2 regions of the Rhizobium sp. 01N447_2 genome follow, and region 1 is predicted to be linked to the other one. Evidence: riboswitches for the same ligand, from Rfam matches in the RefSeq annotation. Region 1 holds a riboswitch; the other holds the start of a gene.
The links. Region 1 has a riboswitch for S-adenosylmethionine ahead of AC1ECN_RS16305 (O-succinylhomoserine sulfhydrylase). Riboswitches for the same ligand answer to the same signal wherever they lie in the genome.

Region 1 (6,338 bases):
ATCGTCCATCGCGCCGCCGACCAAAATGCCGGTCGTCACGAAGGAGTCGATCACGTTCGGCGCCTATGATCCGCACGGAGATTTAGGCGCCTCGCCCGATTCGAAGATCGAACACCTCTTCCTGCCCTGGGAAGATGTCGATCTGCGCACGCTCGCCCTCGCCGACGATTATGCGCAAGCGCGTGGCCGCACCCTGCTGATCTCGGTCGAGCCCTGGACCTGGTCGACCGGTTCGCGCCAAACCTCGCAGGAACTGCTGCACAGCATCCTCAACGGTTCGCGCGATGCGAACATGGCCGCCGTCTGCTCGACCGCTGCCAAGCTGAAAAGTCCGGTCATCATTCGCTGGGGACAGGAAATGGACGAAACCGACAGCCAGTTCTCCTGGTCGCATTGGCAGGGCGCCGATTATGCCAAGGCCTATCGCCGGATGGTGGAGGTCTGCAAGGTCCACCTGAAGACGGCCAAATACATGTGGTCACCGAAGGGCAATGAGGGGCTTCAAGCCTTTTATCCCGGCGACGATGTCGTCGATCTCATCGGGCTCTCGGTCTTTGGCCTGGAGCAATACGACAGGGACAAGACTGGCCGTGACCAGACGTTTGCCGAGCACCTTGCGCCCGGATACGCCCGTGTCGCTGGTTACGGCAAGCCCATCATGGTTGCCGAACTCGGCTACGAAGGCGACGATTCCTTCGTGCGAAACTGGGCTGAGAGCGTAACGAAACGCTATCCCCAGTTCCCGGCCCTGAGCGCCGTTGTCTACTTCAACGACCGTGAAGTCTATCCGTGGCCGGACGGCTATGGCCGCCCCGACTGGCGGGTCGTCCGCGAAAGCATCAATTGAACAACAAGGAACCTGAACATGTCCATGCTTCAAAAAATGCTCCTGGCCGTGGCCCTGACCAGCGGTATCGCCACGGCCGCGTCCGCTTCCGGAACCAATGAGCCTGCGGGGATCGAGACCGCAAAGCCGATGAGCAGCGCGGAAATCTATCGGCTCTACAACCAGAATTCCTGGATGTGGAAAGCCGGCGCCGGCTACTTCTCCACAAAGGCGCGTCGCTTTACCGCCTGGTCGCGGGAAAATGGCTCGCCGTCCTTCGGCATGGGCCGCTGGTTCATCACGGAGTCGGGGAAACTCTGCTTCAACGCCGACTGGCACGCCAAGACCGGAACGGCGACGGCAATCACCTGCTTCAGCCACCGCAAGAAGGGCGGCCTGATCTATCAGAAACGCGAACCGGACGGTCAATGGTACGTTTTCAAGAGCGCACCGGCACAAGCCACCGACGAATTCGCAAAGCTTCGCCACGGCGACTACGTGGGTTCTCAATTGGGGAGGATTGAGACGAGCGTCAGTAAGACCAGATAAAGGCGAAGCTAGGGGTTGCGCGCGGCCGAGGCGCCATCTGTGTCCTTGTAGGAGCCGATGCCTGCGCGCAACCCTTTTCATAAAAGATCGCGAAGCGCCTTCAAAAGGCGGCGAACAGCCTGAGGGTGAATGGAGCGGGTGAAGGGAATCGAACCCTCGTATTCAGCTTGGGAAGCTGCTGCTCTACCATTGAGCTACACCCGCGATGAAGCGAGATTTCCAACAGATGGGGGCCGCTGTCAAGTCGCGGCCGCCGGGAAGCCTCAGATGCGGAAGTGCTTCGAGAGTTTGAGGCCCTGGGCCTGGTAGTTGGAGCCGAGGCCGGAGCCGTAGAGGCTGGCAGGCTTTTCCTGCATGTGTTCGTAGACGAGGCGGCCGACGATCTGGCCGTCTTCGAGGATGAAGGGCACTTCGTGGCTGCGCACTTCGAGCACGGCGCGGCTGCCGCGTCCGCCGGCAGGCGCATGGCCGAAGCCCGGATCGAAGAAGCCGGCYTAYTGGACGCGGAATTCGCCGACCAGCGGATCYAAGGGCGTCATTTCGGCGGCGTAATCCGGCGGCACGTGTACCGCCTCGCGCGAGACGAGGATATAGAACTCATCGGGATCGAGGATCAGCTCGTTGCGGCCGCGGCTGTGGAGCGGTTCCCAGAAATCGAAGAGGTCGTGCTCGGCCTTCTTGTCGACGTCGACGACGGCAGTGTGATGTTTGCCGCGATAACCGATCAGACCGTCCTTGTCTCCGGCGAGGTCGATCGACAGGGCGATGCCGCCGCCCGAAACGTTCGGCAGCTTGCTGGCGACCAGCGTCTCGCTTTCATGCAGCTTCAACAGTTCCGGCTCGCCGAGCAGGGCCTGGCCGACGCGGAAACGGATCTGCGACAGGCGCGAGCCGCGGCGCACAACGATCGGGAAGGTGCGCGGGCRGATTTCGAGATAGAGCGGGCCGGAATAGCCTGCCGGGATCTTGTCGAATTCCTGGGCGTAATCGGTGATGACGCGGGTGAAGATATCAAGGCGCCCGGTCGAGCTCTTCGGATTGGCCGAGGCCGACATGTCGGCCGGCAGCGCTAAGCTCTCCATCAGCGGCACGATGTAGACGCAGCCGGTCTCGAGCACCGCGCCTACGGACAGGTCGATCACATGCAGGCTCAGCCGGTCGAGCTTGTCGGACACCAGATGCGAGGGGCCGGGCATGAAGCTGGCGCGCACGCGAAAAGCCTTGCCGCCCAAGCGCAGGTCGAGGCTTGCCGGCTGGATCTGGTCGTGGTCCAGCTCCCGTTCGGAGATCAGACGCTCCGTTTCGAACAGCGCGGAGATCGCGCGATCCGCCAGAATTCCCGTTTCGCGAGCCATCATGCCTCATCCATCATTTGCCGCCGACAAAACCAAACTCGGGGAATTGACGCAAGCAGCTAACAGCAGTATTGCAGAATTATCCCGTGGTGATTTGGCCGGTCGGCTTGCAGCCACGTTAAACAAGTGGCTAAAAAGACCGGGTTGAAACCGGTCTGCTTTTGCGACCGGTTTTTTTGTTATGTGAAGGTGATGGCATGAGCAAGACCTGGCGCCCGGCAACCCAACTCGTCCACGGTGGCACGCTGCGTTCGCAATATGGCGAGACGTCCGAGGCAATCTATCTCACGCAAGGGTTCGTCTATGAGACGTCGGAGGCGGCCGAAGCCCGCTTCAAGGGCGAGACCGAGGGCTTCATCTATGCCCGCTACGGCAGCCCGACCAACGACATGTTCGAAAAGCGCATGTGCATGCTCGAAGGCGCCGAAGACGCCCGCGCCACCGCTTCCGGCATGGCCGCCGTCACCGCGGCGATCCTCTGCCAGCTGAAATCAGGCGATCATATCGTCGCCGCGCGTGCCCTGTTCGGCTCCTGCCGCTGGGTCGTCGAGACGCTGGCGCCGAAATACGGCATCGACTGCACGCTGATCGACGGCCGGGATCTGGCGAATTGGGAAAAGGCGATCACGCCGAAGACCAAGGTGTTCTTCCTGGAAAGCCCGACCAACCCGACGCTCGAAGTGATCGATATCGCAGGCGTTTCCAAGCTCGCCAACCAGATCGGCGCCAAGGTCGTCGTCGACAACGTCTTCGCAACGCCGCTCTTTCAGAAGCCCCTGGAGCTCGGCGCCCATATCGTCGTTTATTCCGCCACCAAGCATATTGACGGACAGGGCCGCTGCCTCGGCGGTGTCGTGCTTTCCGACAAGGAATGGATCGACGAGAACCTGCACGACTACTTCCGCCATACCGGCCCGGCGATGTCGCCGTTCAATGCCTGGACGCTGTTGAAGGGGATCGAGACGCTGCCGCTGCGCGTGCGTCAGCAGACCGAGAATGCGGCAAAGATCGCCGATTTCCTGGCCGAGCAAGGCAAGGTCGCCAAGGTGATCTATCCCGGCCGCAAGGACCATCCGCAGGCCGATATCATCGCCAAGCAGATGACCGGCGGCTCGACGCTGGTCGCGTTCGAGCTGAAGGGCGGCAAGGATGCGGCCTTCGCGCTGCAGAACGCGCTCGATATCGTCAAGATCTCCAACAATCTTGGCGACAGCAAGAGCCTGATCACCCATCCGGCGACGACCACGCACAAGAACCTGACGGACGAGGCGCGCGCCGAACTCGGCATTTCTCCGGGTACGGTCCGCCTTTCGGCCGGCATCGAGGATACCGACGACCTGATCGAGGATTTCGCGAAGGCGCTTGCCAAGGTCTCGGCCTGATCTAGGGATAAAGGCGGCCGGACCTCATTTGGGGTTCGGCCGTGCCGGACCTCACAAGGTGAGGCCGGATCTCACCAAGGTGAGACCGTGCCGGACCTCACTGGGTGAGACCGGGGGGAACAAGTTTGCCCGCCGCGGCGTTCCGAAACGGAATTAACACTGACAATTAGGCTTAACGTTCGAAAACCCTTCGGATCATAGACATTTCAGCGATGATAATTGTTCCGTTTCTTGACGGACAGGGCCTCTTATAAGATACGGGTAAGATATCTTGACTAAGGTGCAAGGCATGTATCGCGCCCTCACAAGAGAGATCGAAGTTGTCGTCGAGCCGTTCTATCTGGAGGAGCAATCCGATCCGGACGACGACCGCTATGTCTGGGGTTACCGGATTGTCATCAGCAACAATTCCGGCATAGCCGTTCGGCTGGTCAATCGTTACTGGAACATCACCGACCAGAACGGCCAGGTTGACGAGGTCACCGGTCCCGGCGTCGTCGGCGAACAGCCGCGGCTCAGCCCCGGCGACACCTACGAATATTCCTCCGGCTGCCCGCTCGACACGCCCTCAGGACTGATGTTCGGTCATTACCAGATGGAAACGGACGAAGGCGAGATGTTCGATGTCGACATCCCCGCCTTCTCGCTGGATTCGCCTGGGCTGCTGCGCGTGCTTAATTGAGGCGCATCAATTGAGACGTCATATTCCGTCGGCGCCACGGTCCTGAGACGTCCTCAACGCCCGGCTCCTGGGGGATTGCCGAGGCCTGCCCCTCATCCGCCTGCCGGCACCTTCTCCCCGCTTTTGCGGGGCGAAGGGGACGTGTCGCGACCTCTCCGTTCCCCACCAACCTTTCGTAGCGCACGTCCCCTCGCCCCGTTTTACGGGGGTCCGCAGGACGGGTCGAGACCAGTGGCTCGACCCCCGCAAGGTTAGGGTGAGGGGCAGCCATCGGCGCGAACCGGACAGCGGTGGTGTCAACTATTCAGCCGGCTGAAGCTCGGCCGGCTCGAAGCGGTAGGTGGTCGAGCAGAATTCGCAGGTGACGGCGATTTCGCCGTTTTCCTGGCTGGCCTCGATCTCCTCGGCCGAAAAGCCCTTGAGCACGCCCTTGATCTTGTCGCGCGAGCAGCTGCAGCGATCGAAGACGGCACGCGGTTCGTAAACGCGCACGCCGCGCTCGTGGAACAGGCGGAACAGCAGCCGCTCGGTGCCGACCAGCGGATCGGTCAGTTCATCGGCGTCGATGGTCTCAACCAGCGAACGCGCTTCGAGCCAGGCGTCGTCCTCGCCATGCGGGCGGCTGCCGGTGTCGCCGTCGCCGCCGTGGAGATCCGGCTGGCGCATGCGCTCCGGCGCTTCCGGCAGGAACTGGGCGACGAGGCCGCCTGCCCGCCAGCGATGGCGTGGCTTGCCCGCATCGTCACGGTCGAAGAGTTCGGCCGCGGCAAGGCGGACGCGCGTCGGGATCTGTTCCGACTGGCGGAAATAGACGCCGGCAATTTCTTCCAGCGTGGTGCCGTCGAGCGGAACGATGCCCTGGTAAGGCTGGCTGAACTTGCCCTGGTCGATGGTGAAGGCGAGCACGCCCTTGCCGAGCAGTTGCTCCGGCTCGGTCTCGCCTGACTCGATCGCCTTGTTGAGCAGCGCCTGATCGAAACGGGCATAGGCGCGGACATTTTCCGGCGTCGAGAAATCGGCGACGAGAAGATCGACCGGGCCATCGCCCTTGGTCTGCACCGTGAACTTGCCGTCGAACTTCAGCGAGGTGCCGAGCAGCACCGTCAGCACGACGACTTCGGCAAGCAGCCGGGCAACGGGCGCGGGATAATGATGGCGCTCGAGGATCGCATCGAGCATCGGGCCGAGCTGGACGGCGCGGCCACGCACATCCAGCCCCTCCACCTGGAAGGGGACGACATGGTCATCGCCGGCGAAATCAAACTGGCCGAGGGCGGCTGCAGCTTCTGCCATGCTTTTTCACTCCTAGTTTTCAGAGCGATGGGCCAGCGTTCCCTTCGCTCACGCGGTCGCGAGTTGTGACTCGCGACGTCCGATTATGGTTCAGATCGCGCCCAGGCACCAAGCAAGAATCGACTTCTGCGCATGAAGACGGTTTTCCGCTTCATCGAAGACCACGGATTGCGGACCGTCGATCACTTCGTCCGTCACTTCCTCACCGCGATGGGCGGGCAGGCAATGCATGAACAATGCATCATTGCCGG
Region 2 (6,338 bases), on a different contig from region 1:
CGGCCGGCGGTATAGAGCGAGGTCGCGTTGAAGAGCACCTCCTCGGCTGCCGCCGTGTCGATCCCGGCGGTCGCCGACAGTGCCTCCGGCAGCTTGCCGAGCGCCGCCTGCAAATCGGACGCACCGCCGATCGCAGCCGTCACCCCGGAAAGGGCGGCGACCGAGGCGATGAAGGATTTTGTCGCCGCGACACTCTTTTCCGCGCCGGCATTGAGACCGAGAACGATGTCGGCCTGCTTCGCAAGCGGGCTGTCGGTGACGTTGACGACGGCGATCGTCGTTGCTCCGCCCTTCTTCGCCGCATCCTGCAGCGCGACGATGTCGGGGCTCGCACCGGACTGCGACACGGTGAAGTGGACGCCGCCCTTCAGATGCAGCGCCGCACCATAGACGGAAGCGATCGACGGACCGACCGATGCGACAGGAACGCCGCAGGTGATCTCGAAGAGATATTTGAAGAAGGTGGCGGCATGGTCCGAGGAGCCGCGCGCCGCCGTCGTCACCACGCTCGGGCGGGCGGACGAAAACAGCCGGGCAATCTCGGCAAAGACCGGTTTTTCCTTTTCGAGCAGCGTGGCCACCACCTCCGGCGACTGGCCGGCTTCTTGCAGCATCAGTGACTGGTTATCATTCATAGGTCATCTCCGATTCTCAATTCGGCAACGAAATCATAGGCATCGCCGCGATAATGCGAGCGCGTGTATTCGACGACGCGCTGGTCTTCCAGGCGCGAGACACGTTCGATCAGAAGCGCCGGCGCGCCTGATTTGACGTTCAGGATTGCGGCGGAGGACGGGTCGAGCGTGACCGCCGTCAGCCGCTGCAGCGCGCGCACGGGCCTGTGGCCGCTGGCCGTCAGCGCATCGTAGAGCGATCCCTCGCCGCCGGCATCGTGCCCCAGGAACTTGATCGGCACCACGGCGCGTTCGATCGCCAGCGGCAGGCCGTCGGCAAGGCGCAAGCGGTCGAGTCTCAGCACCGGCTCGTCGCCGCCGAGGCCGAGCAGGAAGGATTCCTCCGGCGACGGCGTATTGACCGTCCGCGACAATATCCGTGCGGCTGGCAGACGCCCGCGCGAACGCATGTCGGCGGAGAAAGAGGAAAGCCGCCACAGCGACTGTTCCATGCGCTCCACCCTGCTTGACACAAAAGTACCGCTTCCGTGGCGCGATTCCAGTGCGCCGGATGCCATCAGATCGCGATAGGCGGTACGCACGGTAACACGGCCGAGCTTCAGAGCCTCGGCAAGGTCGCGCTCGCCCGGCAGTGCGGTGCCGGGCTTCAGCAGCCCTTCCTGAATGAGGCCGGTCAGCGTCTGCGCCAGCCGCTTGTAGAGCGGCCCGGTCAGCGCCTCGTCACGCAGGCCGCGGCTGTTCAGTTCCGCTATCAGACTGGTTCTATCCATGGGCGCACAATAGAACCTATCTAGAACCAATCGGCAAGACAGAATCGAGCGCAGAAAGAAAAAACCCTCGCCGGCGGACCGGCAAGGGTTTCATAGCGCTCAAATTTGACAGCCGTGCGTCCGCTGGAGGATGCTCAGTTCTTGGTGAAGATATAATCCGTCTCCTGGCGCAGCACTTCGCCGGGGCGCAGGATCGCATTCGGAAAACCTTGGTGATTGATGGCATCCGGCCAGACCTGTGTCTCCAGGCAGAAGCCGGCGAATGGACCGTATTTGCGCCCGCCGATGCCGGGAGCCCCGGTATCGAGCTTGAAGCCAGCATAGAACTGGACGCCTGGCTCGGTGCTGCGCACCTCCAGCGACACACCGGAATAAAGGCTGCGGGCAAGCGCGACACTCCGCTTGGCGGTGCGCTCGCCCGACAGGCAGAAGTTATGGTCGTAGAACATCTGTTCGCTGCCGACGAAACGTTTCATCGGCGCCATCTCGCGGAAATCGAATTCGGTGCCCTCGACGGAACGGATCTCGCCGGTGGGCACCTGCTTTTCATCGGTCGGCAGATAATGATCGGCGGCAATCATGATATCGTGGCCAAGCGCATCTTCGCGACCGTCGAGATTGAAATAGGCGTGCTGGCAGACATTGGCGAGCGTCGGCTGATCGCTGGTCGATTCGTAGGTGATCGACAGTTCACCGTTGCCATGCACCCAGAAAGTCGCCTGGATGGTGCAATTGCCGGGATAGCCGGCGCGGCCATCGGGATCGACGATCTTCAGCACCACGCGGTCGACGTCATGCTCGACGATCGTCCAATTGCGTTTGGCGATATTGTCGCTGCCGCCATGCAGATGCGTGACGCCGTTTTCATTCTGCTCGAGCTGATAGTCTTTGCCGTCAAGCATGAACCTGCCGCCACCGACGCGGTTGGCGCAGCGGCCGGGCGTCGCGCCGAAATAGGACGAATAAAGGGGGTAGCTGTCGAAATCATCGAAGCCGAGCTGCAGCGGCGCGTCATGGCCATCCCTGCTGCAAATTCCTCAATCCGGAATCGATTTGAGGAATTTGCAGCGATTCAAAGTGTGCATTGCACGTCCGATGAAGACGCGCGGTGTGGTAGGGTTCAGGACAGGAACCTGCCCGCATTTGCTTCAATCCGCAACCGGCGGATCAGAAAGAAAATGCCGCAGCGGTGATGCAGCGGCACCGGCTCGAGGGGCGATCGGCAACGGTCAGAGGTCCGTGCCGATCTCTTCCACATCAAAGGGCGTCGTCTGGTAGATTTCGTTGATCCAGTTGCCGAACAAGAGATGCGCATGGCTGCGCCAGCGGTTCTGCGGCGCAAGCGCCGGATCGTTGTGCGGGAAGTAATTGTGCGGCATCTTGATCGGCACGCCGGCATCGATGTCGCGAAAATACTCGTCGGAAAGCGAGGTGGAATCATATTCGACATGGTTGAACATGTAGAGCCGCCGGCCCTTCTTCTCGTGCACGAGGCACACGCCCATCTCGGCTGATTCCATCAGGATCTCCAGGCTTTCGGACTTCTCGATATCGGCGCGGCGCACTTCGGTCCAGCGCGACACCGGCACCTCGAAATTGTCAGAAAAGCCGTTGAGATAGATCGAGGAAGGTTTCAGGTTCCGGTGGCGGTAGACGCCGAAGGCCTTCTCTTTCAGCTCGTATTTCGGAACGCCGTGAAAATGATAGATCGCCGCCATCGCGCCCCAGCAGACGTTCATCGTCGAATGGACATTCGTTTCCGTCCAGTCGAGAATCTCCTGCATCTCCGCCCAATAGGTGACATCTTCATAGGGCAAAAGCTCGATCGGCGCCCCGGTGATGATGAAGCCGTCGAACTTGCGGTGCTTTACCTCTTCCCAGGTCTGGTAGAAGGCAAGCAGATGATCCTCGGACGTATTCTTCGCCTTATGGCCGCCGATGCGGATGAGCGACAGCTCCACTTGCAGCGGCGAGGCGCCGACAAGGCGGGCCATCTGCAGCTCGGTCTTGATCTTGTTCGGCATGAGGTTGAGCAGCCCGATCTGCAGCGGTCGGATATCCTGACGGATCGCCAACGTCTCGGTCATCACCCGCACACCCTCCTGAACCAGGGTTTCGAAGGCGGGCAGCGTATCGGGGATCTTGATGGGCATTGCGGTCACTCGATCAAAAACAAAAAACCGGCGGCGAAAAAAATCGCTACCGGTCCGCACGCGGCCCTTTAGCGACTTTTTTAACGTGGCTGCAAGCCGGCCGGCCAAATCACCACGGAGCGCTTTAATTAGACCCAGTCGGGTCGCGAATCAACTGTCGACTGCAGTCAAGTGACCTCTGCCGCATCATCACAGTTTAATGAATGATAGAATCTGTTGATAGACCCGTAACGCCACCATGTTATTTATAGGGGCATGGGCGATTTGGAAAAGCGTAATGGCAGATAAAATCGAGGGGAGGCCGGGCATCCGGAGGCAGGATAGGGTAGGGTATGATCTCAGCCTGACATATCGCCTCGGCGTCATGTTCTCAGCATTCTGGAATTCGGAAGTGCGTGGCAAGGTGCTGTTTCTGGCGACCGTGCTGATCCTCGTCATCCTGGTGACATCCTACGGCCAGGTCATTTTGAACGAGTGGAATGCTCCCTTCTATGATTCGCTGGAGCGCCGCGACCTCGGCGAATTCTTCCACCAGCTCGAAATCTTCGCGATGATCGCCGGCACACTGCTGCTTCTCAACGTGCTGCAGGCCTGGCTGAACCAGATGACGGCGCTCTATATGCGCGAAGGCTTGTCGCGCGATCTCGTCGACCAGTGGCTGAAGCGCAAGCGGGCGCTGCGGCTCGCTTCCAGCGGCCTGATCGGCGTCAATCCGGACCAGCGTCTGCACGAGGATTCCCGCAACCTCGCCGAAAGCACGACAGGGCTGGTTCTCGGCCTGCTGCAGTCGACCATTCTCCTGGTGAGCTTCATCGGCGTGCTCTGGGAGCTTTCGAGCGGCTTCATCTTCCGCATCAGCGGCCACAGCTTCTCCATTCCGGGCTACATGGTCTGGGCGGCGATTTTCTATGCCGCTTCCGCCTCGGTGCTCAGCCAGGTCGTCGGCCGCAAGCTGGTGAAGCTCAATGCCGATCGTTTTTCGAAAGAGGCCGAGCTTCGCTTCACGCTGATGCACGCCAACGAAAACATGCCGGCAATCACCGTTGCCCGCGGCGAGGAAAACGAGCGCCGGCGCATCAACACCGACATCAGCTCGGTGCTGAGGGTCGTCAAGCGGCTCGCCATGGCCAATACCAACCTTACCTGGGTTTCGGCCGGCTACGGCTGGCTGGTGATCGTCATCCCGATCATCGTTGCCGCCCCGGCCTATTTCTCCGGCGGCCTCACCCTCGGCCAGCTGATGATGTCCGTCGGCGCCTTCAACCAGGTCAACACGGCGCTGCGCTGGTACGTCGCCAATTTCGGCCCGATCGCCGAATGGCGCGCCACGCTGATGCGCGTCACCGATTTCCGCCAGGCGCTGGTCGAGATGGAAGAGGACTTCGACCTGAAGGACAGCATCGCCTATGAAAATGCCGCGCCCGACACGCTGACGCTGAAGGATGTGGTGATCGTCGCTAAGATCGGCGAAGACATCGATGAATGCGGCGGTTTCCGCCTGCGCGAAACCGATGTCGTGATCAAGGCCGGCGAAAAAATCATGATCAACGGCGATCATAGCGTCAACCGCAAGCTGCTGTTCCAGGCGATGGCCGGCCTCTGGCCGTGCGGCAGCGGCACGATGGGTCTGCCACCGATCGACGATATGGTGTTCGTTCCGCAGGTTGCCTATGTCCCCGGCGGTTCGCTGCGCGAGGCGCTGGCCTTTCCCGAAAGTCCGGAGAAATACGAGAAAGCAGCCGTCGAGGCGGCCCTCGACAAGGCTGGCCTGCATTCGCTGATCGCAAGGCTCGACACCCGTGCCCGCTGGGACAAGCTGCTCGACAGCGACGAACAGAAGGCGATCGGCTTCGCCCGCCTGCTGCTCGTACGCCCGCGCTGGATGATCTTCGACGAAGTGCTGGAAGGCATGGAGCCGGAATGGCAGGAAACAATGGCCAAACTGCTCACCTCCATGCCCGAAAGCGGCATGATCTATATCGGCCGCTCCGAGGCCTATCTCGAGGCGCTGAAGCCGCGCGTGCTGCATCTGCAGGCGCTGCCGTCAAAATCCGAGGAACCGCCGCCTGTCGTCCAGACCGGCGCCAGCGCCAGTGTCGGCGCTGCCGCGGTGCCCGCGCCGGCGCTGTAAAACGCCGCTACTGCACTGTGTTACAGCGCCCTTTACGCGTCTCAAAAGACGCGCCGTAAAAGGCGGTGTAGCTGTTTGATTGAACGGCAACGCATAAAACTAAGATTTGCAGCGCATCCGTCACATGGGCGGTATGACGCCGTTGAGGCCGACGGCGATCTGGCTGGCCGAGATGCTGCCATCCGCCGCCTTCTCGCCAGTGACGACAACGCCAGCGCCGGGCTTCAGATCATCCTTGGTCGCAGGCGCCAACGTCACGATCGGCGTGCCATCGGCAATCGAGATGGTCTTTTCCTTGCCCTGATAGGTCAGCGTGATCGTGTGGCCGTCGACGGATTTGACGGCGTTGCTGACAGTCGCGTTGGTCATCTGGCTGTTCGGCTGCGCATCCCAGGGACGGTTGCCCTCACCAGTTCCCTTCATCGACGCTGGAAAGATCAGCACCTCGATCGCCCCGTCCGGGCCCGTGCCCTTCGGAAGCGAAGCGACGCCGACGAAATCGCCGGGTTTGATATCCTCGACGGAAGCTTGTCTAATGCCGCCGACCTTCCAGCCGGCTTTCAGCGCGACCGTCGCATCGTTGCCCTCGCGCGTCTTGACGACGAGCGTATCGCCGCTGAGGCTTTCGATTGCGCCGCGAACACGAATG

Region 2: another riboswitch for S-adenosylmethionine. It lies ahead of metA (homoserine O-acetyltransferase MetA); the one in region 1 lies ahead of AC1ECN_RS16305 (O-succinylhomoserine sulfhydrylase).

The regions. Positions count from the first base shown of each region.
Region 1 is NZ_JBFTQY010000019.1:71,610-77,947, reverse strand. It holds gene AC1ECN_RS16325 (glycoside hydrolase family 26 protein) at 1-847, shown strand, start outside; gene AC1ECN_RS16320 (DUF995 domain-containing protein) at 866-1,375, shown strand; tRNA gene AC1ECN_RS16315 (tRNA-Gly) at 1,506-1,579, opposite strand; gene AC1ECN_RS16310 (2'-deoxycytidine 5'-triphosphate deaminase) at 1,639-2,733, opposite strand; SAM riboswitch at 2,807-2,885, shown strand; gene AC1ECN_RS16305 (O-succinylhomoserine sulfhydrylase) at 2,928-4,112, shown strand; gene apaG (Co2+/Mg2+ efflux protein ApaG) at 4,402-4,794, shown strand; gene AC1ECN_RS16295 (Hsp33 family molecular chaperone) at 5,095-6,087, opposite strand; gene argF (ornithine carbamoyltransferase) at 6,178-6,338, opposite strand, start outside.
Region 2 is NZ_JBFTQY010000009.1:46,689-53,026, forward strand. It holds gene AC1ECN_RS07380 (SIS domain-containing protein) at 1-635, opposite strand, end outside; gene AC1ECN_RS07385 (GntR family transcriptional regulator) at 632-1,405, opposite strand; partial or broken gene AC1ECN_RS07390 (aldose epimerase family protein) at 1,540-2,427, opposite strand; gene metA (homoserine O-acetyltransferase MetA) at 2,635-3,558, opposite strand; SAM riboswitch at 3,607-3,684, opposite strand; gene AC1ECN_RS07400 (ABC transporter ATP-binding protein/permease) at 3,797-5,689, shown strand; gene AC1ECN_RS07405 (DUF5666 domain-containing protein) at 5,810-6,338, opposite strand, start outside.